DNA from 2 places in the Pseudomonas sp. FW305-20 genome. Region 1 is predicted to be linked to the other one. Evidence: riboswitches for the same ligand, from Rfam matches in the RefSeq annotation. Region 1 holds a riboswitch; the other holds the start of a gene.
The links. Region 1 has a riboswitch for cobalamin ahead of cobW (cobalamin biosynthesis protein CobW). Riboswitches for the same ligand answer to the same signal wherever they lie in the genome.

Region 1 (15,225 bases):
GACCATCGGCAACCGCATCGCCAAAGCCGCGATGGAAGAGAACCTTGCCGACAGCGGGCAGGCCCCTGCGCAGGCCTTGTTCCGGCTGTATCAGGCGTGGGCCGAAGGCGAAGCTGGCCTGTTGCTGACCGGCAACGTGATGATTGACCGCCGCGCCATGACCGGCCCCGGTGGTGTGGTGCTCGAAGATGAGCGGCACCTGGAACGCTTTCGCCAATGGGCCACTATTGGTCGGGCCGGTGGCGCGCAGTTCTGGATGCAGCTCAATCATCCTGGCCGTCAGACCATGGCCAACCTCGGCCAGCAAGCGTGGGCGCCATCCGCAGTGGCACTGGATCTGGGTGGGTTCTCGAAGATGTTTGCCGAGCCCAAGCCCATGAGCGAGCACGACATCGAAGAGGTCATCCAACGCTTCGCCACCAGCGCTGCCCTGGCGGAAAAGGCCGGGTTCACCGGGGTGCAGGTTCATGCCGCACACGGTTATCTGATCAGCCAGTTCCTCTCGCCCTTGACCAACCGCCGAACCGATCGCTGGGGTGGTTCCCTGGAAAATCGCGCGCGTTTGTTGTTGGCGGTGGTCAGCGCCGTGCGCAAGTCTGTATCGCCGCAGTTTTGCGTGGCGGTGAAGCTCAATTCCGCGGATTTCCAGCGCGGCGGTTTCGACGCAGACGATGCCCGGCAGGTGATCCAGTGGCTCAACGATCAATCGATCGATCTGCTGGAACTTTCCGGCGGCAGCTACGAAGCACCGGCCATGCAAGGCGAGGCCCGGGATGGTCGGACCCTGGCGCGTGAGGCGTACTTTCTGGAGATGGCCGGGGAATTGGCCCGGGTGGCGAATATGCCGGTGATGGTGACCGGCGGGATTCGACGCCTGGCGATCGTCGAACAGGTGCTCGACAGCGGCATCGCCATGGCCGGAATCGGCACAGCGCTGGCGATTGAACCGCAACTGGTCAAACGCTGGCGCGAAGGTCAGAACAGCCACCCGCAACTGCCGCCGATTCGCTGGAAGCGCAAACCCCTGGCAGCCCTGGCGAGCATGGCCGTCGTGAAATTCCAGCTCGATCGCCTGAGCCGTGGACGCAAGACCCGCCCTGATGTTTCGGCGCTATGGGCGTTGATTCTCGACCGCGTGTACATCGCCCGGCGGACTCGCCAGTACCGGCAGGCGATGGAAATGAAGTAATCCAATGTAGGAGCGAGCCTGCTCGCGATAGCGCCCCATCAGTCAAAAATTGATATCGCCTGACACACCGCTATCGCGAGCAGGCTCACTCCCACAAGGGCGGCGTTTGCGCTGCGAGGGTGTTTACCGTCCGGAAAAACGCAATCGGGAGACCTGGCGAAAATCGCCTCCAAATGTAGGAGCGAGCCTGCTCGCGATAGCGCCCGACCAGTCAAATCTGATGTCCCCTGATACACCGCTATCGCGAGCAGGCTCACTCCCACAAGGGCGGCGTTTGCGCTGCGAGTGTGTTTACCGTCCGGAAAAACGCAATCGGGAGAGCTGGCGTAAATCCCCGTCGAGGTAATAGTCATCGGTCCAGCTGTCATCCGCCGCCAACGGATGGACCTGCTTGAGCGCGAGTTTTCTGGCGAAGTAGCGAAAGCGGTAATGCTCGTAGAACCGCAGCAGTTCCAGGCCATAACGGTCTGCCAGGTCGGTATCGCCGCGAATGATCAGGTAGTTCTCGTCATTGCCATTGCTGGCCGCGGCACTGAGGTTATGGCTGCCGCTGATGATCGTCGGCGCATCGCTGGTGAAGTCCGTGACCACGGCTTTGGTGTGCACCAGCAGGTTGCCCTTCTGGCCTTTCATGTTCTCTCGAAGCCAGCCTTCCAGCCCGGTGTTGAGCAGCGCGGTGGCGGCGAATTCGGCGCTGCGGTCGGCGTGGAAACCGGTGATGCGGCTGGCGGTGTTTTGCAGGCCGTAACGCAAAATGTCGTCGTGGGGCAAGCCGAGCAAAGCGTTCAGGATGTCGTCGGGCAAGGCGAACGCGGTGACGAACAGCACGTCTTTTTTTGCAGCGTTGATGATCTCGACAAACGCTTGCAGGTCCCCTTTGCCCGAGCGGGGTGAGAAACCGGTGAACATCGGCTGCAGCGAATCCATCGGGTTGTTTTGCGTAAGCCAGTTTCGGGTGGCACCGACATCCGCAGGGTTAGCCCAGACCTGCTCGAAGGTGTGCAGATAGCTGGTGCCGACGCGTGTGTCGTCCAGCACATGCACCACGTTGGCCTGGCGGTAAACGCCGTTGGGCGTGAAGTTGGTGCTGCCGCAAAGCACCGCTTCGGGCTGACGCTGTCCCGCTGCGTCGAGCCGGCTCAGCACCATGAACTTGTTATGGAAGATGTTATGGGTGACCCGTCCGCGTTTGTTCTGTGCCGGGATTTTCTCCAGGCTGGCCTCGTTCATGGCGGTGTCCTCATCGCCCGGCTGGGCGTGATAAAGCACGCGAACGTTCACCCCACGTTCGAACGCGGCATTGACCGCATCGACGATGGCCTGCAATTCATACTCGTAGATGGCAATGTCCAGCGCCCACTGGCCATCCACCGCACGCTCGATAAACCCCAGCAAACGCCCGAGCAAACCGTTTTCCAGCCATTGCCGCGGAGCATCCGGCCAGGCTTCGATGGGCAGGTTCTTGTTGGCGCTGATCAGCGCGTCGAGCTCGGGAAACTTGCGCTGGAACGCCTGGCTGGCCGCCACTGCGCGATTGAAGATGACACTTTGGTTGTTCGGTTGACCATTGTCGGAGGTGACCGTCACTTCCAGAAATTCACCCAGTTGCGGCGCATCAACGCTGCCATAGGCCAGGTGGATTCGGTAATGGATCGTCATCCCCGGATTGACCGCGTAATCGGCCCAGCGAAATTTCTGTAATGGCGCGATATCGCTGGGGGTGGCGTGAAACTGGGGAAAGGTATGCGCCTTGCCGGGGAAGGTCAGGCTGTTGAACAGGAACAGCCAGGGTTTGGCGCCTTGCTGCTTTTCGATGGCGAACCCCAAGAGGCCTTTGCGCCGGTGTTCGGCCAGGTCCATGGCCAACAGCACGCCATTGGTGCCGGCGTAGGCTTTGACACGAAAATCGTCCTGAAGGTTGGCGGCTAGAACACGCATGACTCACTCCTGTGAAGATCTTTTCGGATCACTCCATATCATCGATATGTCGATATTCGGCCTGTAACTCGGCAGCCATCACCTTAGCCCGCCCAAGCCGGATCGGCCCGCGTTCGATGTCGATCAGCAGCCCCTGACAATCAAGCGCCGGCAACATCGACCAGTCCTTCAACCGGCCATCGGTCACCAGCAACAAGCGCTGCCGTTCCGCCGGAAAACGTTTCTGCCTGACCGCCAGCCAGCGCCCCGCCTCACCCAGCGCCGCCAGCAACGGCGTACCCCCGCCGGCTCCCAGCCCATCTAACCAATTGCGCAAACCCGCGGAAGCTTTCAACCCTTGCACTTGCCATTTCGGCACATGTCCACTGGCCGTGAGCAACGCCAGACGTACACGCTGGCGATAGGCATCGTCGAACAATTGCGCGAGCAAGCCCTTGGCATCGCTCATCGCCTGATGGCGGCGAGTTGAAGCCGAGGCATCAACGATCACCAGCCACAGTTCGTGGGGCGAGCGAGTGCGCAGGTGAAACAAGACATCGTCGCGTTGACGCGGACGACCGTTCAGCAAGGTGCCGGGCCAATTGATCGAGCCGCTGCGCGCTGCGTGACGTTTACCCTGTTTGCCGTTGTCCAGCCGTCCGGCCCGGGGTCTGGCATTCGCCCCCGCGTCAGATCGAGGGCGAATGCCTAGGGCTTTTTTGGCCAGCTCGGCACGTCACGTCGGGCACCCACCGGGAGCGCCTGAGCGGGCATTTCACCCCATTGGCCCTGGCCTTCGCTCGGGTTGGAATGTTGCGTAGAGGGCGGCTGATTTTGTTGCGGCGCCGGTGGCGATGACTCGCGACGGCGATGGCGCAAGGCAAACTCGGCAACGGCGTCGATGTCTTCCTCGGCGATGGCACTCGCCCCGCGCCACGCGGCGTGGGCCCGTGCCGCGCGCAACCAGACCAGGTCGGCGCGCAAGCCGTCGACCCCGGCGGCAAAGCAGCGCTCGGTAATCTGCGCCAGCGCAAGATCGTCGAGCGGGATGCTGGCCAGCGTGCTGCGTGCTTTCTGGCAACGTTCGCGCAGCGACTGCTGTTGGCGTTCCCATTCGGCGCAGAAGCTGTGGGGATCGCTGTCGAAATCCAGCCGCCGCCGGATGATCTGGCCGCGCTCGACCGGTGCTGTGTGACCGCTGAGGGCGACGTTCAGGCCAAAACGATCGAGCAGTTGCGGACGCAGCTCACCCTCTTCCGGGTTCATAGTGCCGATCAGCACGAACTTTGCCGAATGCCGATGGGAAATGCCGTCGCGCTCGATCAGGTTGGTGCCGCTGGCGGCCACATCCAGCAGCAGGTCCACCAGGTGATCGGGCAATAAGTTGACCTCATCAACGTAGAGCACGCCGCCGTCGGCCTTGGCCAGTACACCGGGGGAAAACTGTGCACGACCCTCGCTCAGGGCGGCGTCCAGGTCGAGGGTGCCGACCAGTCGTTCTTCGGTGGCGCCAAGCGGCAAGGTGACGAATTGGCCGCTGGCGAGCAAGTCCGCCAGGCCACGGGCCAGCGTTGACTTGGCCATGCCGCGGGGGCCTTCGATGAGCACGCCGCCGATTTTCGGGTCGATGGCGGTCAGGTAGAGGGCGAGTTTCAGATCGTCGGCGCCGACCACGGCGGAAAGCGGGAAATGGGGGGTGTCGGTCATGTCGGGTCTCGTTTGTGGTCGGTAATGTGATCGTTCCCACGCTCTGCGTGGGAATGCAGCCCGGGACGCTCTGCGTCCCAAGAGCCGAACGCGGAGCGTCCGTTGAGGCATTCCCACGCGGAGCGTGGGAACGATCCGGCTAACTGTCTTCTTCGATGTCCAGCAACAAATTCTCCAGAGCCTCGCGGTAGTCACCCGGCTCCTTCCACATCCCCCGCTGCTGCGCCTCCAGCATCCGCTCGGTCATGTCACGCAACGCATGCGGATTATGCTCACGAACAAAATCCCGGGTCGCGGGGTCCAGCAAATACGCATCCGCCAGCAACGCGTACTGGTGATCGTCGATCAGCTGCGTGGTAGCGTCGAAGGCAAACAGGTTATCGACCGTCGCTGCCAGTTCAAACGCGCCTTTATAGCCGTGGCGCTTCACGCCGTCTATCCACTTCGGATTGGCCGCCCGTGAGCGAATTACCCGGTTCAGCTCTTCCTTCAAGGTGCGGATCTTCGGCAGGTCCGGCTGACTGTGATCGCCATGGTAACTGGCCGCCGCTTCACCGCTGAGGCTTTCCACCGCCGCGAGCATGCCGCCCTGGAACTGGTAGTAGTCGTTGGAATCGAGCAAGTCGTGTTCGCGGTTGTCCTGGTTTTGCAGCACAGCCTGAACCTGGCTCAAGCGCTGAGCGAACTGCGCTCGCGCCGCGGTGCCTTCGTCAGAACCGCCGTAAGCGTAGCCGCCCCAGTTCAGATATACCTCGGCCAGGTCGTCGCGGCTTTGCCACAGACGACCATCGATGGCGCCCTGCACGCCCGCGCCGTAAGCACCGGGTTTGGCACCAAAGATGCGCCAACCGGCCTGACGCTTGGCTGCCTCTTCATCCAGCCCCGATTGCATTAACGCTTCGCGCTCGGCACGCACTTTGGCGGCCAGGGGGTTGAGGTCGTCCGGCTCATCGAGGGCGGCGACCGCTTGCACGGCGGCGTCGAACAGGCGGATCAGATTGGCAAAGGCATCGCGGAAAAATCCGGAGACGCGCAAGGTCACGTCCACGCGCGGACGGTCCAGCAGACTCAGCGGCAGAATCTCGAAGTCGTCGACCCGTTGACTGCCGGTGGCCCAGACCGGGCGCACACCCATCAGCGCCATGGCCTGGGCGATGTCGTCGCCGCCGGTGCGCATGGTCGCGGTGCCCCACACCGACAGGCCGAGCTGGCGCAGGTGATCGCCGTGGTCTTGCAGGTGTCGCTCAAGAATCAGGTTGGCCGACTGGAAACCGATACGCCATGCGGTGGTGGTCGGCAGGTTACGCACGTCCACCGAATAGAAGTTGCGCCCGGTCGGCAGCACGTCGAGCCGTCCGCGACTCGGCGCACCGCTGGGGCCGGCCGGCACGAAGCGGCCGCTGAGGGCGTCGAGCAGACCGCGCATTTCCGCCGGACCGCAGGCGTCCAGCCGTGGCGCGACGACTTCGCGCAGGTTGTCGATGATCGCGCTCACGTCAGACCAACCTACCTCCTGTGGGAGCGGGCCTGCTCGCGATAGCGGTGGGTCAGTCATATCAATGTTAGCTGTCACACCGATATCGCGAGCAGGCTCGCTCCCACAGGGGTCGGGTTTGGCTTGAGGTTGGTTCACCGTTTGGGAGATCAGATGAGCGGCGAACAGTTCCAGACGTTCGCGGGTATCACCGGCTGTGCGCCAGACTTCATCGGTGAGGGTTTGCAGTTCAGTCGGACGTGGCCCGGTCCAAGGTTCGGCGAGCGCGCAATCCAGCGGATCGAAGCCCAGCGTGAACGCTTTGGCCAGGGCTCGCAGCAGACTCGATTGTGCACCGCGCCCATCGCCTCGCGGAATGCGCAACAACGCCAGTAAGGTGTCGATGCGCAAGCGCCCGGTCGGCGACTCGCCAAACACATGCAGACCGTCGCGGATCTGTGACTCTTTCAAGTCGCACAAATAGGTATCCAGACGCGGCAACCAGATCGCTGCATCGGCATCACTGTCGAGCTTTTCGTCCAGTTGCAGTTCGCGGTCGATGTGCGTCTCGCGCACCAGTTGCAGGATGTCGCGCTGCAATTCCCGGGCACGGCGCGGATCGAGCATTTGCGCTTCGTAATACTCGTCGGCGAGTAGTTCGAGGTTGCGCAACGGGCCGTACGTTTCGGCGCGGGTCAGCGGCGGCATCAGGTGGTCGATGATCACCGCTTGCGTACGGCGCTTGGCTTGGGCGCCCTCGCCCGGGTCGTTGACGATAAATGGATAGATGTTGGGCAGCGGACCGAGCAGCGCATCCGGCCAGCAATGCTCCGACAGCCCGACGCCTTTGCCCGGCAACCATTCGAGGTTGCCGTGCTTGCCGACGTGGATCACCCCGTGGGCGCCGTAGGTGTTGCGCAACCAGAAATAGAACGCGAGGTAACCGTGTGGCGGCACCAGGTCCGGGTCGTGATACACCGCGCTCGGATCGACCTGATACCCCCGCGCCGGTTGAATCCCGACGAAGGTCAGGCCAAAGCGCAGCCCAGCGATCATCATTCGCCCGCCACGGAACATCGGGTCGCTTTGCGGCAAGCCCCAACGTTCCAGCACCGCTTGGCGATTGGATTCGGGCAAGGCGTCGAACATCAGGTTGTAGTCGTCCAGCGCGAGGCTTTGCATGCACGGGCGCTGGTCGAGGGTGTCGAGGTCATTGCTGACGCCGCCGAGTAATTGCTGGATCAACGCGGTGCCGCTATCAGGCAACTCGGCCGGCAGCGGATAACCTTCTTCATGCAGCGCACGCAGGATGTTCAGCGCCGCGGCCGGAGTGTCGAGGCCGACACCATTGCCGATGCGCCCGTCGCGGGTCGGGTAGTTGGCGAGGATCAGGGCGATGCGTTTTTCAGCGTTGGGCACTCGCGCCAGATCAATCCAGCGTCGCGCCAGCTCAGCGACAAAATCCATGCGCGCAGGTGCAGGTCGATAGCAGACCACATCGGATTGACTACGCTCGCTGCGCCAGGCCAGGTCCTTGAAGCTGATCGGTCGGCTGATGATCCGCCCATCCAGTTCCGGCAGCGCGATGTGCATCGCCAGATCGCGCGGCCCGAGGCCTTGTTCGCTGGCGCGCCAGCCGGGCTCGTTGTCCTGGGCGCAGATCGCCTGGATCACCGGGATGTTGCGGCGAAACGGTCGCAAATGCGGCGCTTCGGGGCTGGACTGGGCGAAACCGGTGGTGTTGAGAATGACGCCGGCCTCGACTTCATCCAGCCAGTCCTCGACCACCGTCAGGCAGCCGGGTTCCTTCAAACTGGCCACAGCAATTGGCAACGGGTTCAACCCCGCCGCCTGCAAACGCTGGCAGAAAATATCGATGAAACCGGTGTTCGCCGCCTGCAAATGCGAGCGGTAAAACAGCACCGCCGCCACCGGTTGACCGGCCTGCCAGTCGGCTTGCCAATCCTTCAGTTCAGCGGGGCTTTTGTGAGGGTGGTAAATCGCTGTGCGCGGCAGGGTTTGCGGCTCGGCCCAGGCGTAGTCGCGATCCAGCCAGCGATTGGCAAGGCAACGGAAAAAATCCAGGGCATTACCCATGCCGCCCTGACGCAGAAACTGCCAGAGTCGGTCGCGGTCTTGCGCGTCCACCGTGCTCAGGTCGCTGAGTTCCGGGTCCGGGCGGTCATCGCCGGGCACCAGAATCAGCTGTACACCGCGCTCCGACAGTTGCACCAGACGCTCGACGCCGTAACGCCAATAGGCGATGCCGCCGTGCAGCGAGATCAGAATCACCTTGGCGTGGCGCAGCACTTCGTCGACATACAAGTCGACCGAGGCGTGATTCTGCACCTGCATCGGGTTGGCCAGGCGCACGCTGGGGTAATCGTCGGGCAACTGCTGCGCGGCTTCGGCGAGCAGCGCCAGGCTGGAGTCGCCGCTGCACAGGATCACCAGCTCGGCGGGGGTTTGTCCAAGGTCGGCAATGTTGTCATCCGACACGAAACCGCCGGGCTGGGTCCTGAGCAGGTGCATGGCTTAAACGCTGAGCGCAGCGCGCAATTGCGCTTCAAGCAAAGTGGCGTCCAGCTTCTGGCCGATCAATACCAGACGCGTGGTACGCGCTTCGTCGGCGCCCCACTGACGGTCGAAATGCTTGTCGAAACGCGTGCCCACGCCCTGGATCAGCAGGCGCATCGGCTTGTTCGGAATCGCCGCGAAACCTTTGACGCGCAAAATGCCGTGCTGGACCACCAGTTGAGTCAACGCGTCCAGCAGCAGGCTTTCGTCGGCTTGCGGCAGTTCGATGGAGATGGAGTCGAATGCGTCGTGGTCATGCTCATCGTGATGGCCGTCTTCATCTTCATGGTGGTGATCGTGATGGCTGTGACGGCTGTCGATGTGTTCTTCGGAACCGGCGCCGAGGCCGATCAGCACGTCCAGTGGCACGCGACCGCTGCTGGCTTCGATGACTTTCACCGCTGGCGGCAGTTCTTCAGCGACTTCCAGGCGTACGCGGGCCAGGTCTGCGGCGCTGATCAGGTCGGCCTTGTTGAGGATCACCAGGTCGGCGCTGGCCAGTTGGTCGGCGAACAGTTCGTGCAGCGGCGATTCGTGATCCAGGTTCGGGTCGAGTTTGCGCTGGGCATCGACCTGGTCCGGGAACGCCGCGAAGGTGCCGGCGGCGACCGCAGGGCTGTCGACCACAGTGATGACCGCGTCAACGGTGCAGGCGCTGCGGATTTCCGGCCACTGGAAGGCTTGCACCAGCGGTTTTGGCAGGGCCAGGCCCGAGGTTTCGATGAGGATGTGGTCGAGGTCGCCGCGACGGGCGACCAATTCGCGCATCACCGGGAAGAATTCTTCCTGAACGGTGCAGCACAGGCAGCCGTTGGCCAGTTCGTAGACGCGGCCGTTGGCTTCTTCTTCAGTGCAACCGATGGAGCACTGCTTGAGGATTTCGCCGTCGATACCCAGCTCGCCGAACTCGTTGACGATCACCGCAATGCGACGGCCCTGAGCGTTGTCGAGCATGTGCCGCAGCAACGTGGTTTTGCCCGAGCCGAGGAAGCCGGTAACGATGGTGACGGGGAGTTTGGCCAGTGTTTTCATCGGATGCCCTTTGGCAAGGTGGCGGGCATACGGGACGACAATCGCAGCGGCGGATGCACGCGCGCAAGAGTTCCGCCACCGGATCACCCCGCCCGGTTGTAGTGAGAATCTGTTTCGAGGCAGGTCTCCTGGCTGACGGTGTGCTGGGCTTGTGGGCCTGGCATTCGCTGCGCCTTCCCGCGAACCCGTTGCACAGGGTTTGCAGTGGCGTGGCAGCGAACAGCACCGTTCACAGTTGCGGGGGCAGCCGCGGCATCGACCGCGTTCCCTTCTTAGCTTCGGCAGACACCGAAGAACCTCGAAAGCGCAAGGCTACGCATCGTGTGGGGGCGGGTCAATGTTGACCTGAATTCTGTGGTGCCCCCTTTGATGATCGTTCCCACGCTCTGCGTGGGAATGCCTCAACGGACGCTCCGCGTTCGGCTGTGAAAGGGACGCGGAGCGTCCCGGGCTGCATTCCCACGCAGAGCGTGGGAACGATCAACTCAAACGAGAACCCTTGCCAATTGACGCCCAACCCCCGCCCATGCTCTCCTACACGCCTTGTTACGGGTGCCCTTCACAGGGTGAAACGGGAAACCGGTGAATCATGTGCTTTACTCTAAAGCCATGTCAGTCCGGTGCTGCCCCCGCAACGGTAAGCGAGCGAAGCGTCAGATCCACTGTGCCAGCAGTTCGGCATGGGAAGGTGATGCTTGCAGGTCAAGGCGAAAGCCAGTGCCCCTCGTGAGCCCGGAGACCGGCCCGCAACACAAAGTGACCATTACGATCACTGAATAACAAACCCGCGGTGGGCGGGCGCTGTTTGAACCTCTGCGTGCCCGACTCGCAGGGGTCTTCCATGCGCTCTATATCACCCCGCTGACAGACCAGAGGGAAGCGCCATGTCGATCATCAGCAGCACCGGCAGCAACACCGATAAGAGCACCGCCAGCACCACCCATACCCTGACCCAACGCCTGACCGCCGCCGTATGCGCGTCGATCCTGGGTGCCAGCCTTGTGTATTTCGCCGGTTTCTCGCACATCGAAGCGGTGCACAATGCCGCGCACGATACCCGCCACAGCTCTGCATTTCCGTGCCATTGAGACCTGCTGACATGATCAAGCGTATTGCGCAAACCGCAGGGTTCACCGGGCTGCTGGCCGCCCTGTTGCTGACCCTGCTGCAAAGCTTCTGGGTGGCACCGTTGATTTTGCAGGCCGAGACTTACGAAAAATCCGAGCCCGCCGCGGTTGAAGTTCACGAACACGCCGCAGGTGCTGTCGCCGCTCACACCCACGATGCCGAGGCCTGGGAACCGGCGGACGGCTGGCAGCGCGTGCTGTCCACCACCGGCGGCAACCTGGTGATAGCAGTCGGTTTCGCCCTGATGCTGGCCGGTCTCTACACCTTGCGCGCACCGACCAAAACCTCCCAGGGCCTGCTTTGGGGCCTGGCCGGTTATGCCACGTTCGTACTGGCACCGACCCTCGGTCTGCCACCCGAACTGCCGGGCACTGCCGCCGCTGATTTGGCGCAACGACAGGTCTGGTGGATCGGCACGGCGGCCTCCACAGCAGTCGGCATTGCATTGATCGTGTTCAGCCGTCACTGGCTGATGAAAGTGCTCGGCGTGGCAATCCTGGCCGTTCCTCACGTGATCGGCGCACCACAACCGGAAGTTCACTCGATGCTGGCTCCACAAGCCCTGGAAGCTCAGTTCAAAATCGCTTCGCAGCTGACCAACGTGACATTCTGGCTGGCCCTGGGCCTGATCAGTGCCTGGTTGTTCCGCCGCAAAAGCGATGGTCAGTACCACGCATGAGTGATATCAGCACAGCGCCGACTTTAGTGGTCGGCCTGGGCTGCCAGCGCGGCTGCCCCGTCAGCACGTTGCGGGCGCTGCTCGATCAGGCCTTGCAGGCTCATAAGATCGAACTTCACCAAATCAAGGCCCTGGCCAGCATCGACCTGAAGCGCGAAGAACCTGGCTTGATCGAATTGGCCGAACAGCTTGCGTTGCCGTTGCAGTATTTCAGCTGCGAACAATTGGCTGTCTATCAACCGCAACTCAGCCACCGCTCCGACATCGCGTTCGAACGCACCGGCTGCTACGGCGTAGCGGAAAGTGCCGCCCTGGCCCTGGCTGAACACCTGGCCCAGGCACCAGCAAAACTGCTGATTTCGCGACAAAAATTTGCCCAGGCCACCTTGGCATTGGCCGGCGTTGCCTGAAATCTTCGATAATCCCCGTCTCGATCATGAGCAATCTTCATCTGAAGCCTTGCCCAGCCCCTTTTTTCACAGGAACCGACGATGACCGTCTACTTCATTGGCGCAGGTCCCGGCGACCCGGAACTGATCACCGTCAAAGGCCAACGGCTGATTCGCAGCTGCCCGGTGATCATCTATGCCGGCTCCCTGGTGCCCGCCGCCGTGCTGGAAGGCCATTGCGCCGAACAGGTGGTCAACAGCGCCGAACTGCACCTGGAACAGATCATCGAGCTGATCAAATCCGCCCACGCCAAGGGCCAGGACGTGGCCAGGGTGCACTCCGGCGATCCGAGTCTTTATGGTGCGATTGGCGAGCAGATCCGCTACCTGCGCGAACTCGACATCCCGTTTGAAATCATTCCCGGCGTCACGGCCACGGCGGCCTGCGCGGCACTGTTGGGTGCGGAACTGACGTTACCCGACGTATCGCAAAGCGTGATCCTGACCCGTTATGCCGACAAAACCGTGATGCCCGCTGGCGAAGAGCTTGGCAGCCTGGCGCAGCACGGGGCGACGATGGCGATTCATCTGGGGGTCAATCATCTGGAGAAGATCCTGGCCGAATTGCTGCCGCATTACGGCGCGGATTGCCCGATCGCGGTGATTCACCGGGCGACCTGGCCGGATCAGGATTGGGTGGTGGGGACGTTGGCGGACATTGCCGCGAAGGTTGAAGCCAAGGGGTTTCGGCGCACGGCGTTGATTCTGGTGGGTCGGGTTTTGGGTAGCGATCACTTCAGTGAATCGTCGCTGTATCGCGCGGGGCACGCGCATCTCTACAGACCCTGAAGTACTTGTGGCGAGGGAGCTTGCTCCCGCTGGACCGCAGAGCGGTCCCAACATCAGCCAACGCATTCATCACGGGAAAATGCATTAGCTGCTTTGCGATTGCTTCGCAATCGAGCGGGAGCAAGCTCCCTCGCCACAGCGCTGTTTTTTTATGTCTGCAGCGAACACCTTACTTAGTAGTAGGCGTTTTCTTTCTGCGTGTGGTCGGTGACGTCACGAACGCCCTTGAGCTCGGGAATGCGCTCGAGCAAGGTGCGCTCGATGCCTTCGCGAAGGGTGACGTCTGCCTGGCCACAGCCCTGGCAACCGCCGCCGAACTTGAGCACGGCAATGCCGTCTTCGACCACATCGATCAGGCTGACCTGACCGCCGTGGCTGGCCAGCCCCGGGTTGATCTCGGTTTGCAGGTAATAGTTGATACGCTCGTTGATCGGGCTGTCAGCGTTGACCATCGGTACTTTGGCGTTTGGCGCCTTGATGGTGAGCTGGCCGCCCATACGGTCGGTGGCGTAATCGACTACCGCATCGTCCAGGAACGCTTCGCTGAACGAGTCGATGTAAGCGGTGAAGCTTTTGAGCCCCAGCGCCGTGTCCTCGGGTTTTTCTTCGCCCGGCTTGCAATATGCAATGCAGGTTTCGGCGTATTGGGTGCCAGGCTGGGTGATAAAGACGCGGATGCCGATGCCTGGGGTGTTCTGCTTGGAGAGCAGATCAGCCAGATAATCGTGGGCGGCGTCGGTAATGGTAATAGCGGTCATGGAAACTCCTCGCAGGCTTGGGCGCAGTTTACGCCAATCAACGCGCCGTACAAAGTCCTAGTATTTTTGTCGGGAAAGCACACTGCATCACAGACACCTCAGAGATTCTGATAGCGGTTCATGTCCAGCACGCCCTCTTCCACCGGATCGGTCTCGTGGACGTACCGGTTCAGGTCATGAAAGTAGAACCAGAATTGCGGATGGCTGCGGCGAATCCCCCAGCGCTCGACGATTTTCTCGAAGCGATTGGCGTCCTTGGCGTTTTCCATCTCGTCCACGAACTCAGGCACTTGCTCGGCCGGGATGTTGAATATGAAGTTCGGATAGCTGCTGAGCACGCCCGGGTAAATAGTCGCGGTGTCGAGCCCAGGCTGATACCGCAGCGATTCACCGATCAGGAACGCAACGTTGCTGTGCGCGCGGTTGCGCAGCAGGCTGTAGACCTCACGCTTGCCGCTCGCGGTTTCGATGCGCAGCAGGGTCGCTTCCGGCAGTTGATCGATAACCTTCAGCCCGGCCGCCGGACGCGAAGTCAGGCGACTCAACGCCTGTTCGGCACTCTGCAAGACCGGGTCGATGTTCGGCCGTGAGCAATAAGCGCCAGTACAACGGTTGATCGGGTCCGGCCTGGCGTTGAGGTCGCCGTAGCGGGCCAGCAATTGCTGGGCGAAATCGCGTTTCGGGTCCTTTTCGTCCAGCACCAGCGCTGTCTTTTTGTCGTTATCGATGGCCTCGTAATTCAGCCACATCTTGAATTTGCCGCCGCTCTGGTACCAGTCGTCGAGGTAGTCGTCGCGCGAATCGGCCGGCATCAGGCGCAGGAAGTTCTGCTCGGCGCCGTTGCGGATCAGGTCGAAATACAGGCGGGTCTGGGCTTGATGGGAGACGTTGCCGAACACGTCGAAGTTGACCGCCAACTGATAATACGTGCGCTCCAGCAGCGGGAAGTCGAACAGCCACATCGTTTGCGGCACGTCACCGATCAGGCCTTTGTTCACCGAGGCACTGTCGAAATGCCGGAAGATCGTCAGCAAGGCGTTATCGTTGCCAGCCCATAACGTCGACCAGCTCGGCGCTGGCGCATCGGCGTAACTGTCACGGCGCAGCACCTCGTACTCGTTACGCTTGTCGCGGTAGTCATGCCACAGGCTCAGGATGCTGCCGACATCGTCGTTCTGCCCCGGCATCGCCAACAAAGGCGTGGCCTGGCCGCGGTAATTCGGATCAATGATGTAGAGATCGTGCTCAGGCGCCTGGAACAGTGCCCAGAAGTTATCGCGAATCACGTCAGTGGCGATCTGGCCGCGGCACACCGGCCCGCGAATAAACGTACGGACGAAGTATTCGGCGTTATCGAGCATGAATTGATAACGCGCCTGGGCCGGGATCGCCTCGAACGTGGTGAACGGATTGGCCCGACGTTCCGGCCCGTATCCCGGCAAGGCGTCGACTTGCCAGTTGCCGTTATAGAAGAGGCTTTTGATCCGCGCCATCTTCGCCGGGCTCAGCGGGTAAGTGATGTGGGT
Region 2 (15,225 bases), on a different contig from region 1:
GCGATTTCCACCGTGCTCGAATTGCTCGACGCGGGCTCGCACATCGTCTCCGGCAATGATTTGTACGGCGGCACCTTTCGGCTGTTCGACAAGGTGCGCAAACGCAGCGCCGGGCATCGCTTCAGCTTCGTCGATCTGACTGACCTGGAGGGATTCGAAGCGGCACTGCAGCCCGACACGAAGATGGTTTGGGTCGAGACGCCAAGCAATCCCTTGCTGAGCCTGACGGACCTCGCTGCCGTCGGACGCATCTGTCGCTCGCGAGGCATCATTTGTGTGGCCGACAACACCTTTGCCAGCCCGTGGATACAACGCCCGCTGGAGCAGGGCTTCGACATCGTGCTGCACTCGACCACCAAGTACCTGAACGGCCACTCCGACGTGATCGGCGGCATCGCGGTGGTTGGACAAAACGCAGACCTGGCGGAGCGTCTGGGCTTCCTGCAGAACTCGGTAGGCGCGATTGCCGGGCCGTTCGACGCTTTCCTCACCCTGCGCGGCGTGAAGACCCTGGCGCTGCGCATGGAGCGCCACTGCAACAACGCGCTGGACCTGGCGCAATGGCTGGAGCGTCAGCCACAAGTGGCGCGCGTCTATTATCCGGGCCTGCCGTCGCACCCGCAGCACGTACTGGCGCAGCGGCAGATGCGTGGTTTCGGCGGGATGATCTCCCTCGACCTGAACAGCGACCTGGCCGGTGCCACGCGCTTCCTCGAGAGTGTGCGGATCTTTGCCTTGGCCGAGAGCCTGGGCGGGGTGGAAAGCCTGATCGAGCACCCGGCGATCATGACCCACGCCAGCATCCCTCAAGAGACCCGTGCGCAACTCGGCATCGGTGATGCGTTGGTGCGGTTGTCCGTGGGGATCGAGGATGTCGAAGACCTGCGCGACGACCTGGCACAGGCGCTGGCGCGGATCTGAAAATCAGCAGGCAAAAAAAATCCGGAACCCTTATCGGATTCCGGATTTTGGTGTCGAGCCGGATCAGCTGCCTTTGACAGCCTTGCCGTTGACCGTACCGTCGAGAAGCATGATGTTGTACTCCTTGCCGTCGGTTTCAACCTGTTGCAGACGAACCAGCAGGTAATCCCAATCCTTGGCGAACCACAGGACGGTGATGCGCTTGCTTTGCGTCGGGTCGCGCACGCGCTCGACCTTGATTGCTTCGATCTGGCCAGCCTTGGTGTCGACCTTTTCCGAACCCAGCACGCGGAAATCATAGGTATCGACTTCACCATCGTCGACGACCTGATAGCTCATGCTTTTCTTGCCAGCGGCCACGTCGTGCTGCAGGGCGAGCTGATAAGTGGACTTGTCGACCATGCCGCGGTTGAGCGGGATCTTGACCGGATCACCGCGATCGGTGCCGGTGACCATTTTGTTGGTCCAGTCGAAATCCAGGTCAGCCTTCTTGGCTTTACCCAGGCCGCCACGTTCGAAGTGGTAGGACTGCGGCAGCAAGGTGTCCTTGTCCAAAGTCAGGGTGCTTTCTTCGGTCAGGCTGGCGATCATCATCGAGGCCTTGAAGCTGAGCTTCCAGGCGCCGTTGGCTTGTTTGGTCAGGCTGCGTTCAGCGGTGCCGCTCATGGGCAACTGCTTCCAGTCAGCGGTGTAGCTGGCGGAGAAAGGTTGAAGTTCTGCAGCCTGCGCAAAGGGCAGTGCGAGCAGAGCGCAAGCGAAGAGCAGGGCGCGACGCATAAAATCTCCTAGGTTCGAATCAAGTGGCCGCTGGCCGCGAGCAACTTTCCATCCAGTAAAGCACCTTGCTCGCCGAGTGATAAACGACCTTCGGCAAACCAGCGTACAGCCAACGGGTAGATCAGGTGTTCCTGGGTATGGACTCGCTGCGCCAGACTCTGCGGCGAATCGTGCAACTCTACCGGTATTACTGCCTGTACGACCAGTGGTCCGCCATCGAGTTCCTCGGTGACGAAGTGCACGGAGCAGCCGTGCTCGGTGTCGCCGGCTTCCAGCGCGCGCTGATGAGTGTGTAACCCTTTGTATTTGGGCAGCAGCGAGGGATGGATGTTGAGCAGGCGACCCGCGTAGTGGCGCACGAAGTCAGCGCTGAGAATGCGCATGAACCCGGCCAGTACCACGAGTTTGGGATTGAACGCATCGATCAGTTCGATCAGCGCGGCATCGAAGGCCTCGCGGCCTTCGAAAGCCTTGTGATCCAGGGTGCGGGTGTCGATACCCGCGTCCCTGGCGCGTTGCAGGCCGTAGGCGTCGGCGCGGTTGGAAATCACCGCAGCGATGCGGGCCGGGCTGTCGCCGGTCCGCGTGCTGTCGATCAAGGCCTGCAAGTTACTGCCGGTGCCGGACAACAGCACCACCACATCACAGGTCTGGGACATCCGCTCTTGCATCAGTGTGCCTTGAGGTTCTTCAGTTCAACCGAAGCCGCGCCTTCGGCAGCGGTGGCGATCTGACCGATGACCCAAGGCTGCTCGCCGGCTTCACGCAATACGTTCAGCGCGGTTTCGACGTGCTCTTGAGCAACGCAGATGACCATGCCGACGCCGCAGTTCAGCACGCGGTGCATTTCGTTTTCGTCGACGTTGCCTTTCTCTTGCAGCCAGTCGAACACGGCAGGGCGAGTCCAGCTTGCAACGTCAACCACCGCTTGTGCGCCTTTTGGCAGAACGCGCGGGATGTTGTCCAGCAGGCCACCACCGGTGATGTGGGCCATGGCTTTGACGGCGCCGGTTTCCTTGATCAGCTTGAGCAGCGGCTTCACGTAGATGCGGGTCGGGGCCATCAGCAGGTCGGTCAGCGGTTTGCCGTCGAGCTGGATATTTTCGATGTCTGCACCGGACACTTCGATGATCTTGCGGATCAGCGAGTAGCCGTTGGAGTGCGGGCCGGAAGACGGCAGGGCGAGCAGGGCATCGCCTGCAGCGACTTTGGAACCGTCGATGATTTCAGACTTTTCCACGACGCCGACGCAGAAGCCGGCCAGGTCATAGTCTTCACCTTCATACATGCCTGGCATTTCAGCGGTTTCGCCGCCAACCAGGGAACAGCCGGACAATTCACAGCCAGCGCCAATGCCGGTCACGACCTGGGTCGCGGTTTCGACGTTGAGTTTGCCGGTGGCATAGTAGTCGAGGAAGAACAGCGGCTCTGCGCCGCAGACCACCAGGTCGTTCACGCACATGGCAACCAGGTCGATGCCGATGCTGTCGTGCTTGTTCAGGTTCAGCGCCAGGCGCAGCTTGGTGCCGACGCCGTCGGTGCCGGAAACCAGCACGGGCTGCTTGTAGCCGGCCGGGATTTCGCAGAGGGCGCCGAAACCGCCCAGGCCGCCCATGACTTCCGGGCGCGCAGTGCGCTTGGCGACGCTCTTGATGCGTTCGACCAATGCTTCACCGGCGTCGATGTCTACACCGGCGTCCTTGTAGCTCAGGGAGGGTTGCTTGCTCATGATCCAGGCCTTTAGGGGGGATTCAGGGGTAACGACCGAGTCCAGTGGGACCGCCGAAACAGGCGAAGGCGAGTGCCATCGACGAATTTCAGGGTGCCCGGCTGTTGCCGGTCTGCGAAGGCGCGCGATTTTATCAGGCTTGAGGGGCAGCGGCCATCCTCAGGCCGACAGCAGGGGCATATCCGCTTAAAAAAACCTTCATTGCCCGTGTTGGTCGCCTCCTTCATGGCTGTATAAGGTATCGCTATTAACCGTCTATCGTTAGGACAGTGCAAAAACTTACCAGGGTCAGGTGAATGTTTTGCTGGGGGGCGTGGTCACAGCCTTGCTCAATCCGGTTCACGCGGCCTGTTCCAGCCGCTCTTGTCGTCAGGAATCCGCCATGCGTTTTTTTTCTAGATTTTTGTTTGCGGGCTGTATGTCATTGGTCAGCCTGGCGAGTCATGCCGAAACCGTAAAAAATCTGTATCAGGTGCGTCAGCCTGTCAGTGGTCAAACCCCGGAAGTGCGCGATCAAGCGACCCAGCAAGCGCTGGAGACGCTGGTGTTGCGGCTGACCGGCGATCCCAAGGCTGCACAAAGTCCGGGGTTGGCGGCACTGCGCAAGGATCCGCAGCAAATCATCAGTCAGTACGGCTTTGACGCCGGCCCGCCGGAAGTGCTGAAGGTCGATTTCGACCCGGCCTCCACCGAGCAGGCATTGCGCCGTGCCGGGCTGTCGTTGTGGGGGGCAAACCGGCCTTCGATCCTCGGCTGGTGGTTGAACGATTCCACCGAGGGTTCGAGCCTGGTCGGCGATGGCCAGGCCAGTGCTGCGCCGTTGCGTCGAGCGGCGCAACACCGTGGCTTGCCGCTGCGTTTGCCGCTGGCCGATCTGAGCGAGCAGATCGTCGCCACCGCACCGAATCTGGAAGGTACGGACGCGACGCCACTGCGCGGGGCATCGGAGCGTTACAACGCTGACGCCTTGCTCGCGGTGCATGCGCGTGAAGAGGGCGGACAGTGGCAGGCCAAGTGGAATTTGTGGCTCGGCGACAAAAAGGAGGCGGGCAGCGTGCAGGGCGCGGATCAGGCCGCGGTGGCCGATGCGGTGATGCTGGCGGTCAGTCAGCGGCTGGCACCGCGGTTTGTCGTCAAGCCGGGGGCTTCGGGCGAACAATTGCTCGAGGTGCAGGGCATGAATCTGGAACACTACGCGGCGCTTGGGCGCTTGCTGGAACCGTTTGGTGCGCGCCTGCAAAGTGTCGACGGCGACCGGATTCTTTATCGGGTCAACGGCAGTGCCGAACAGTTGAAGGCGCAATTGTCGCTGGCCAGGTTGCAGGAAGTTCCAGCGGGTGAGGCACCAGCCCCCGCCACCCCCGTTCAACCGGCCGCCGGTTCGACACCGGCCGTAGCGCCAACGCCGGCACCGACGCCGCAGCTGCGTTTCCGTTGGTAAGTTTTCTTTCTTTATATAGATGCATATGGAGTGGTACATGGCCGATACGCGGCGTTGGTTCTGGTTGGGTGGGGTGGTTCTGCTCTGCGTGTTTGTCTGGTTGTTGCATCCGATCCTGACCCCGTTCCTGATCGCATTGCTGCTGGCCTATCTGTTCGACCCGCTGGTGGATCGGCTGGAGAAGGCCGGCCTGTCTCGGACCTGGGGCGTTGTGGCGGTGTTTGCGCTGTTTACCTTGATCTTCACGGCATTGCTGTTGGTGTTGATACCCATGCTCGCCAAGCAGTTGTTTCGCTTGTATGAGCTGACGCCGCAGATGCTCGATTGGTTGCAGCACACTGCACTGCCATGGGCGCAATCGAAATTCGGACTGTCGGATAATTTCTGGAAGTTCGACAAGCTCAAGGCTGCGATCAGTGAGCACATGGGCCAGACCACTGACATCGTCGGAGTGGTGCTGAGTCAGGCAACGGCCTCGGGCCTTGCATTGATTGGCTTGCTGGCGAATCTGGTGCTGATCCCGGTAGTAGTCTTCTATCTGCTGCGGGACTGGGACCTGATGATGGCCAAGATCCGCAGCCTGCTGCCCCGTGACCGCGAAGAGCGGGTTATGACCCTGGCAGGTGAATGCCATGAAGTGCTCGGTGCGTTCGTGCGCGGGCAGTTGCTGGTGATGGTGGCGTTGGGCGTGATCTACGCGGCCGGCCTGATGTTGATCGGGCTGGAGCTGGGGCTGTTGATCGGGTTGATTGCCGGTCTGGCGGCGATCGTGCCGTACATGGGGTTCGTCATCGGGATCGGCGCGGCCTTGATTGCCGGTCTGTTCCAGTTCGGCGGCGATCTGTATCCCCTGTTCGGTATCGTCGCGGTGTTTATGGTGGGGCAGGCGCTGGAAGGCATGGTGCTCACGCCATTGTTGGTGGGGGACAAGATCGGTCTGCACCCGGTGGCGGTGATCTTCGCGATTCTGGCTGGGGGCGAGCTGTTCGGATTTACCGGCGTGCTGCTGGCGCTGCCGGTGGCGGCTGTGATCATGGTGCTGGTGCGCCATATGCATGATTTGTATAAAGATTCTGATATGTACAGCGGTGTTGATGAGTCCGGGATTTAAGAGCGGCTGATCAACCATCGCGGCCAGCCTGGTGCATTGCCGGGCTGGCCCGAATCCCTCGCGCGGCTGTCACCTGCGCCGCCAAAGAAACTGTCATAAAACCAGGGTGTTAACGCAAACCTTTGATTTTGCTTGTGGTCTGTCGCATTGTGCGACCCGCCTCACGGGTATAAACTTCGCAAACTTTACACAGAGGCCACTAACGGTTCCTTTGGAACTGTTCAGTCAGCATGAAACCGATTCAGCTGCCCCTAGGTGTGCGTCTGCGTGATGACGCTACCTTTATCAATTACTATCCAGGCGCCAATGCCGCTGCACTCGGCTATGTCGAGCGGCTATGCGAAGCCGACGCCGGCTGGACCGAAAGCCTGATTTATCTCTGGGGCAAGGACGGGGTAGGGCGTACGCACTTGTTGCAGGCGGCCTGCCTGCGCTTCGAGCAACTGGGAGAGCCGGCGGTGTATTTGCCGTTGGCCGAACTGCTCGATCGCGGTATCGCGATCCTCGACAACCTCGAACAGTACGAACTGGTCTGCCTGGATGATTTGCAGGCGGTGGCTGGTCGGGCGGATTGGGAAGAGGCGTTGTTTCATCTGTTCAATCGTCTGCGTGACAGCGGTCGGCGCCTGCTGATCGCCGCATCGACCTCCCCGCGTGAACTGCCAGTGAAGCTGGCGGACCTCAAATCCCGTCTGACTCTGGCGCTGATCTTTCAGATGCGTCCGCTCTCCGATGAAGACAAATTGCGTGCCTTGCAACTGCGCGCCTCGCGTCGTGGCCTGCACCTGACCGATGAAGTCGGGCATTTCATCTTGACCCGCGGTACGCGCAGCATGAGTGCGCTTTTCGAGCTGCTTGAACGTCTCGATCAGGCTTCCCTCCAGGCTCAACGCAAGCTGACCATCCCGTTCCTGAAAGAAACGCTAGGCTGGTGAAAACCAAGGCCTGTAGCGGGTTTCGGCATATTTCAGGCGTCAAGAAATCCGCTTTCCTACAGGGTTGCAGGCTGCGCGAACGTCTAAAACGGGCTTAAGCGCTTAGATGTAAACGCGAAACCAAGAAGTCACATAAAGGTCGATTGAATTTGCAAATGAGTTTGATAGTAGGCATAGTCTCGGCTTCTTAGAACTATCAGCCACGGTCGTGCCCATGCTAAATCGCTTTGCACCCCTCGTGCCTCTCGCACTCGTCACCCTGTTGTTCGGTTGCGCTGCTCACTCTCCAGTGTCCCAGCAAGAGCAACAACAGCAGGTTAAAAACTCTGCTACCGCCCAATCTTCCGTTCTTTATCAACAAGCGCTTGAGCAGGAAGAAGCGGCCAGCGAAAAAGAACTGGCAGACTTCGCCGGCGGCAAGTCGTATCAGCTTCCGGTTCTGGCCGACAGCATCCTTGAACGCGGCATGTCCCTGATCGGTACCCGTTACCGTTTCGGCGGCACCTCCGAAGCAGGCTTTGATTGCAGCGGCTTCATCGGTTACCTGTTTCGTGAAGAAGCCGGCCTGAACCTGCCACGTTCCACCCGCGAAATGATCAACGTCGACGCTCCGCTGGTTTCTCGCAGCAAACTGGAGCCGGGCGACTTGCTGTTTTTCGCCACCAATGGCCGTCGCGGCCGCGTCAGTCACGCCGGGATCTACCTGGGTGACAACCAGTTCATCCATTCCAGCAGCCGTCGTAGTGGTGGTGTGCGGATCGATAGCCTGGGCGACAGCTACTGGAGCAAGACTTTCATCGAAGCCAAACGCGCTCTCGCGATGGCACCGGCGACGGCCCCGATCGTCACGGCGCGCAAGTAAGCGGACAGTTTGTAAGGTGAACTTAAAGTCTTACTTGAAGTTTGCCCCGTAGCAGCTAGAATCCTGATCTATTATTGATGGCAAACCGCCTGCGTCCTGCGCAGGCGGTTTTCTTTTCTGCGCCCCTGCAGAAAAAGCCGCAGCCAGATCAGGATGTTCTGCCTATGTCGACGTCGGCCCGCCTCGCAATCATGTTCTTCGCAGCGCTGCTCAGCGCCTGCGCCAGCCGTACACCGCCACCTGCACCGGTGGTTCGCGCGCCGATTGTTTTCAGTTCCTCCCAAGCATTCTCGCCTGAGGCAGAAGACGTCTTGTTCCGCGCGCTCGGCCTGGTAGGCACGCCGTATCGCTGGGGTGGCAACACGCCGGATTCGGGTTTCGATTGCAGCGGGCTGATCGGTTATGTCTACCGTGATGTCGCCGGCATTTCCCTGCCGCGGACCACGCGCGAGATGATCGGCATGCAGGCGGCCAGCGTGGGCAAGGAAGGCCTGCAAACCGGTGATCTGATCTTCTTCGCCACCAATGGCGGTTCTCAGGTCAGCCACGCCGGGATCTACGTCGGCGAAGGTCGCTTCGTCCATGCGCCAGCCACCGGCGGCACGGTGAAGCTCGACAGCTTGTCCAAAGCTTACTGGCAGAAAGCCTATCTGAGCGCCAAGCGCGTCTTGCAACCTGAGCACTTGGCACGCAATCCCTAAAGGGCAGAGGTTGTCATGACCGCTCGCACACTCAATCTCGACGATTCCCTGTATCAATACCTGCTCGACGTTTCCCTGCGCGAAACGCCGTTGCTCAAGCGTTTGCGTGACGAAACCCAGGCGCTGCCCATGGCTCGCTGGCAGGTGGCGCCGGAGCAGGGGCAATTCCTCGCGCTATTGGTGAAACTCATCGGTGCCAGGCGCCTGCTGGAAATCGGTACTTTCACCGGTTACAGCGCCTTGTGCATGGCGGCTGCGCTGCCGGATGACGGTTCGCTGATCTGCTGTGACATTCCCGGTGACTACAACGCCACCGCGCGCCGTTACTGGCAGGAAGCGGGACTTGCCGCGCGGATCGATCTGCGTTTGGCGCCCGCGCTGGAAACCCTGGCTCAGCTGGATCAGCCAGAGTCATTCGACCTGATCTTTATCGATGCCGACAAAGCCAACTACCCCCTTTACCTGGAGCATGCATTGCGTCTGCTGCGCGTCGGCGGGCTGGCGGTGTTTGATAACACGCTGTGGAGTGGTCGGGTGCTTGAGGACAATCCCGAGAGTGAAGACACCCGAGCCATCCAGGCGCTCAATTGCGCCTTGAAGGATGACTCGCGTGTGGATTTGTCGCTGTTGCCGTTGGGGGATGGGCTCACACTCTGCCGCAAGCGCTGAACGCGGTTCTTGTGGAAGCGGGCTTGCTCGCGAATAGCGGTGGGTCAGGCAAGTTCAATGTCGGGTGTACCGGCCTCATCGCGAGCAGGCTCGCTCCCACAGTTGATGTGTATTGCAGTTATTGAGCCGCCGACACGCGCCACACCTTGTTGCCCACGTCATCCGCCACCAACAAATCCCCCTGCCGGTCAATCACCACGCCCACCGGCCGGCCCATGGCTTTTTCCTCGTTATTGAGGAAGCCAGTGAGCACATCAATCGGCGGCCCGCTCGGTTTCCCTGCGCTGAACGGTACGAAAATCACTTTGTAGCCACTGTGCGGTTTACGGTTCCATGACCCATGCTGGCCGATGAATGCTCCTTCCTTGAATTGCGCCGGCAGTCTGTTGCCTTCAGCGAACGTCAGGCCCAACGAGGCGGTATGCGGGCCGACCGCGTAGTCCGGCGCAATGGCCTTGGCCACCAGGTCGGGGTTTTGCGGCTTGACGCGAACATCGACATGCTGACCGTAATAACTGTAAGGCCAGCCGTAAAACCCGCCGTCCTTCACTGAAGTGATGTAATCCGGCACCAAATCGCTGCCGATTTCGTCGCGCTCATTGACCGCTGTCCACAATGCGCCGCTGCGAGGTTCCCAGGCCAGGCCGTTTGGATTACGAATCCCCGAGGCGAAGATCCGATGATTACCGGTGGCGCGATCCACTTCCCAGATTGCCGCGCGACCTTCCTCCTGATCCATGCCGTTTTCACCGATGTTGCTGTTCGAGCCCACGGTGACGTACAGCTTGCTGCCGTCCTTGCTGGCGATGACGTTTTTGGTCCAGTGGTGATTCAGCGTGCCGCCCGGCAGGTCGATCACCTTCATCGGCTGCGACTTGATCGCCGTCTCGCCGCTTTCATAGTGGAAGCGCAGCAAGCGGTCCGTGTCGGCGACGTACAGGTCATTGCCGACCAGGGTCATGCCGAAGGGCGAGTTGAGGTTTTCCAGGAACACCGTACGGGTTTCGGCGATGCCGTCGTGGTCCTTGTCCCGCAGCAGCGTGATGCGGTTCGGGCTGGGTACGCCGGCGCCGGCACGGCCCATGACTTTGCCCATGATCCAGCCACGAATGCCGGCATCGGGTTTGGCGGGTGCGTTGGTTTCGGCGACCAGCACGTCGCCGTTGGGCAGCACGTAGAGCCAGCGCGGGTGATCGAGGCCTTCGGCAAAAGCCACCACCTGAGTTCCTGTCGCGGCGATAGGTTTTGCGCCGTCCGGCCAGCCGATCGCCGGGGCGATGTTCACCGTCGGGATCAGGGTTTTGTTCGGTTCTGGCAGCTTGGGCGATGGGCCGGTGCCGTCGGAGACTTGCAGCCTGGCGGTTTCACCACAGGCGGCAAGCCCTCCGGCGAGCACGATGACGAGAGCGAGCTGAGGCTTGCGCATGCTGATCTTCCCTATGAATGCAGTGAGCTAATCAATAGAGAAGTGCAGTGCGCGATGGTTCAACCGGTCAGCCGCGGGATTCCTTGAACAGCACGGCGATGCCGGGGTGATAGTTGCCGGTTTCGTTGCGCAACTTGCGATAGGCATAGGGGAAGTACCAGGCCACTGCGCAGGTGTGTTCCTTTTGCAGGTCGTCGACCATGTCCTGGAGCTCTTCCGGGGTGGCGCTTTGTTGGGCTTTTTGCGGCGCAACGAACAGGCAGCCGAGTTTCAGGTCGCTGGCGTAGCTGATGCGTTTGGCGTCGCTGGTGATGTCCTGCAACGCTTGAGTCAGGTTCAGGTTGTTGACCCGTGGCCAGCGCTGGGTCGCCTGAAGGTAAGCGCGTTCTTCGCTGCCCGAGATAAACAGATCGGCGCGGCCATTGCGTTCGCCTTCTTCGATCTGTTTACGGGTCGGTGTTTGTTGCAGCGTGACCATCTCTGCCATCCAGGCCGCGGCGGACAGCAGGCTCAGGTTGGCTTTTTCATCGAACCAGTAAGGCGTTTCGTTATCGCCGCGCACGGCGTTGTAGCGGTCGATACAGTCAAACCAGCGTTCCAGCACCGGTCGCAGGAATTCCAGCTTCGGATTGCTGATGATCATGCCTTGCATGTGGCTCACCCTTGTTATTGTGTTGTGAGATTGTGGCTCTTTGATATCACTGCTGGGAGTGTGGCACAAGATTGGCGTCAGATAATTGATCGACAGCAGTTATTCGCTCCCAGGCTGCCCGTCTTCAATTGACGCTCCATCCCCAACCCTCTAACCTTCGCGGCTTGTTTCAGGTGCTCTGTGACCTTGGTCGACAGAGTGAAACAGGGAAGCCGGTGAGTGACGCTCTTCAAGCGACGAAGAGCCATGATCCCGGCGCTGCCCCCGCAACGGTAAATGAGTGAAGGCTGCGCCTTGAGCCACTGTGTTGATATCAACATGGGAAGGCGCGCAGTCAGGCCAACGCCGCTCATGAGCCCGGAGACCGGCCTGATCCATCCAGCGGCATCACGGTGGGCGATGCCAGGCTTGTTGCCGTCTATTCTTGTGCCTGCCCGCCGTTATCCAGCCTCAACGGAGAGCTCCCCCATGACTGATACCCCCGATCGTGACGAACGTCATCTGGCGCGCATGCTGCGCAAAAAAGCCGTGATCGACGAACGCATCGCCAATTCCCCGAATGAATGCGGCCTGCTGCTGGTGCTGACCGGCAACGGCAAAGGCAAAAGCAGCTCGGCCTTCGGCATGCTCGCCCGGTCCATGGGCCACGGCATGCAGTGTGGCGTGGTGCAGTTCATCAAGGGGCGCAACAGCACCGGCGAGGAGCTGTTCTTCCGGCGCTTCCCGGAGCAGGTGCGTTTTCATGTGATGGGTGAGGGCTTCACCTGGGAAACCCAGGATCGCCAGCGTGACATCGCCGCCGCTGAAGCTGCGTGGGCAGTGTCGCGCGAATTGCTGCGTGATCCGTCGATCGGCCTGGTGGTGCTGGACGAATTGAACATCGCGCTCAAGCACGGTTATCTGGATCTCGATCAGGTGCTCAGCGACTTGCAGGCCCGTCCGCCAATGCAGCACGTGGTAGTCACCGGTCGCGGCGCCAAGCCGGAGATGATCGAGCTGGCCGACACCGTCACCGAAATGGGCGTGATCAAGCACGCGTTCCAGGCCGGGATCAAGGCGCAAAAAGGCGTCGAGTTGTGAGCTGCACTTTATGAATAGCCATCGTCAATGCCCGGCGGTATTGATTGCCGCACCGGCCTCCGGTCAGGGCAAGACCACCGTCACCGCCGCGCTGGCCCGTTTGCATCGCAATCAGGGGCGCAAGGTGCGCGTGTTCAAATGCGGGCCGGACTTTCTCGACCCGATGATTCTCGAGCGCGCCAGCGGTGCGCCGGTGTATCAACTGGACATGTGGATGGTCGGCGAGCAGGAAAGTCGTCGACTGTTGTGGGAAGCGGCCGGCGAAGCCGATCTGATCCTCATCGAAGGCGTCATGGGGCTATTCGACGGTACGCCGTCCAGCGCTGATCTGGCGCGGCACTTCGGTGTGCCGGTGCTCGGCGTGATCGACGGCACCGCCATGGCCCAGACCTTTGGCGCATTGGCGTTGGGGCTGGCGAAGTATCAGCCGGACTTGCCGTTTGCCGGTGTGCTGGCCAACCGCGTCGGCACCGTGCGCCATGCGCAGTTGCTCGAAGGCAGTCTGACTGAAGGTTTGCGCTGGTATGGCGCGCTGTCCCGGGAAACCGGTATCGAATTGCCGAGTCGGCACCTCGGGCTGGTTCAGGCCAGTGAGTTGAACGATCTCGACCTGCGCCTCGATGCCGCCGCCGAGTCATTGGCCAGCAGTTGCGATGTCGCTCTACCACCGGCTGTGGAATTCGCCGCGCCTGAAATGATCGCAGCCGAACCCTTGCTGGCCGGTGTGCGAATTGCCGTGGCCCGGGACGAAGCCTTTGCGTTTACCTACGGCGCGAGCCTGGATCTGCTGCGGGCCATGGGCGCCGAGTTGTCGTTTTTCTCGCCGATCCGTGACATGCAACTGCCGGAGGCAGACAGCCTCTATCTGCCTGGCGGTTATCCTGAATTGCATCACGTGGCGCTGTCACAGAACACCACGATGCTGGCCGCAATCCGCGCTCACCATGCGGCGGGTAAGCCGTTGTTGGCCGAGTGCGGCGGCATGCTGTATCTGCTCGATTCGTTGACCGATGTCGAGGGCACTCGCGCTGAACTGGTTGGCTTGCTGACGGGGGATGCGGTGATGCAAAAGCGTCTGGCCGCGTTGGCGTTGCAGGCCGTCGAATTGCCGGAAGGTTTGTTGCGCGGGCACACCTATCACCACTCGTTGACCAGCACTGAGCTTGAGCCGATTGCTCGTGGGCTGAGCCCGAATGGTGGGCGAGGGGCGGAGGCGGTTTATCGTGAGGGGCGGATGACGGCTTCTTATGTGCACTTTTATTTTCCGTCCAATCCATTGGCGATTGCCGCGCTGTTTGTGCCTGACCATAAGGACGCCATCGCGAGCAGGCTCACTCCCACAGGGGACCGCGTTTCTTCAGATAGCACACCTTCCACTGTGGGAGCGGGCTTGCTCGCGAAGAGGCCATGACCGACAACGCATTTTCTGAAGCCGAACGCGCGGCGGTCTACCGAGCCATCGGCGAACGCCGCGACATGCGTCATTTCAGCGGCGGCATCGTCGAGCCTGAGTTGCTGCAGCGCCTGCTCGAAGCCGCACACCAGGCGCCGAGCGTCGGCCTGATGCAGCCCTGGCGGTTCATCCGCATCAGCGATCGAGCCCTGCGCGGCAAGATCCAGTCACTGGTGGAAGAAGAACGCATCCGCACCGCCGAAGCCCTCGGCGAGCGCACCGACGAATTCATGAAGCTGAAAGTCGAAGGCATCAACGACTGCGCCGAGGTGCTGGTCGCCGCGCTGATGGACGATCGCGAGCGTCACATCTTCGGCCGGCGCACGATGCCGGAAATGGACATGGCGTCGCTCTCCTGCGCGATCCAGAACCTCTGGCTGGCCTCCCGCGCTGAAGGATTGGGCATGGGCTGGGTCTCGCTGTTCGAGCCGCAAGCCCTGGCGGACCTGTTGGGTTTTCCCGCGGGTGCCAAACCCTTGGCCGTTCTTTGCCTGGGGCCGGTCACGGAGTTCTATCCGGCGCCGATGCTGGTACTCGAAGGCTGGGCGCAGGCGCGTCCGCTCAGTGAACTGCTGTATGAAAATTATTGGGGAGTGAGTCAATGAGTGTGGCGTTGTTGAGTGTCGCCGCGGTTGCGCTGGATGCGCTGCTGGGTGAACCCAAACGCTGGCATCCGCTGGTGGCGTTCGGCCGCTTTGCCGACCGAATCGAGCAACGTTTCAATGGTGAAGGTCGCGGCTGGCGCAGCCATGGCGTCACTGCCTGGGTGATCGCGGTGTTGCCGCTGACCCTGCTGGCCACCGCATTTTCCTGGGCGCCCTACATCGGCTGGATCGTCGAGATTCTCCTGCTCTATTGCGCCCTCGGCATGCGCAGCCTCGGTGAACACGTCGAGCCGGTGGCCAAGGCGCTGCGCAGTGATGACCTGGACGAGGCGCGCACACGGGTCAGTTATCTGGTCAGCCGCCAGACCAGCGAACTGGACAAGACCGAAGTCGCCCGCGCCGCCACCGAATCGGTGCTGGAGAACGGCAGCGATGCGGTATTCGCTGCGCTGTTCTGGTTTGCCGTGGCCGGCGCGCCAGGCGTGGTGCTCTACCGTTTGAGCAACACGCTGGATGCGATGTGGGGTTACCGCAATGAACGCTTCGAGCGTTTTGGCTGGGCCGCGGCAAAGATCGACGATGTCCTCAACTATATTCCTGCACGCCTGGTGGCGTTGACGTACGCGGTGCTGGGCAAAACCCGACTGGCGTTGAAATGCTGGCGCACTCAAGGCCCGACTTGGGACAGCCCGAATGCCGGTCCGGTGATGGCGGCCGGTGCCGGTGCGCTCGGCGTCGAGTTGGGCGGGGCGGCGATTTATCACGGCGAACTGCATCAGCGTCCGCCATTGGGCGAAGGCGAACCGGCAGACGCCGACTCCATCGACCGCGGCTGGCAATTGGTCCAGCGCGGGGTATGGTTA

Region 2: it holds a riboswitch for cobalamin, as region 1 does, so the genes downstream of both, cobO (cob(I)yrinic acid a,c-diamide adenosyltransferase) here and cobW (cobalamin biosynthesis protein CobW) in region 1, are expected to answer to the same signal.

What each region holds. Positions count from the first base shown of each region.
Region 1 covers NZ_JBYTAJ010000001.1:160,122-175,346, forward strand. Annotated here, with positions in the region: gene AC3WP4_RS00805 (NADH:flavin oxidoreductase/NADH oxidase family protein) at 1-1,189, shown strand, start outside; gene AC3WP4_RS00810 (phospholipase D-like domain-containing protein) at 1,481-3,127, opposite strand; gene AC3WP4_RS00815 (vWA domain-containing protein) at 3,156-3,695, opposite strand; gene AC3WP4_RS00820 (magnesium chelatase ATPase subunit I) at 3,815-4,813, opposite strand; gene cobN (cobaltochelatase subunit CobN) at 4,953-8,819, opposite strand; gene cobW (cobalamin biosynthesis protein CobW) at 8,823-9,896, opposite strand; cobalamin riboswitch at 9,998-10,212, opposite strand; cobalamin riboswitch at 10,430-10,658, shown strand; gene AC3WP4_RS00835 (CbtB domain-containing protein) at 10,781-10,984, shown strand; gene AC3WP4_RS00840 (CbtA family protein) at 10,996-11,703, shown strand; gene AC3WP4_RS00845 (cobalamin biosynthesis protein) at 11,700-12,113, shown strand; gene cobM (precorrin-4 C(11)-methyltransferase) at 12,195-12,941, shown strand; gene nfuA (Fe-S biogenesis protein NfuA) at 13,115-13,699, opposite strand; gene AC3WP4_RS00860 (fatty acid cis/trans isomerase) at 13,798-15,225, opposite strand, start outside.
Region 2 covers NZ_JBYTAJ010000041.1:2,543-17,767, reverse strand. Annotated here, with positions in the region: gene AC3WP4_RS25310 (cystathionine gamma-synthase) at 1-921, shown strand, start outside; gene AC3WP4_RS25305 (DUF3108 domain-containing protein) at 985-1,698, opposite strand; gene purN (phosphoribosylglycinamide formyltransferase) at 1,707-2,357, opposite strand; gene purM (phosphoribosylformylglycinamidine cyclo-ligase) at 2,369-3,427, opposite strand; gene AC3WP4_RS25290 (DUF2066 domain-containing protein) at 3,810-4,868, shown strand; gene AC3WP4_RS25285 (AI-2E family transporter) at 4,906-5,979, shown strand; gene hda (DnaA regulatory inactivator Hda) at 6,210-6,914, shown strand; gene AC3WP4_RS25275 (C40 family peptidase) at 7,129-7,776, shown strand; gene AC3WP4_RS25270 (C40 family peptidase) at 7,941-8,477, shown strand; gene AC3WP4_RS25265 (O-methyltransferase) at 8,493-9,146, shown strand; gene AC3WP4_RS25260 (PQQ-dependent sugar dehydrogenase) at 9,265-10,572, opposite strand; gene AC3WP4_RS25255 (hypothetical protein) at 10,640-11,224, opposite strand; cobalamin riboswitch at 11,379-11,611, shown strand; gene cobO (cob(I)yrinic acid a,c-diamide adenosyltransferase) at 11,693-12,304, shown strand; gene AC3WP4_RS25245 (cobyrinic acid a,c-diamide synthase CobB) at 12,315-13,715, shown strand; gene bluB (5,6-dimethylbenzimidazole synthase) at 13,712-14,362, shown strand; gene cbiB (adenosylcobinamide-phosphate synthase CbiB) at 14,359-15,225, shown strand, end outside.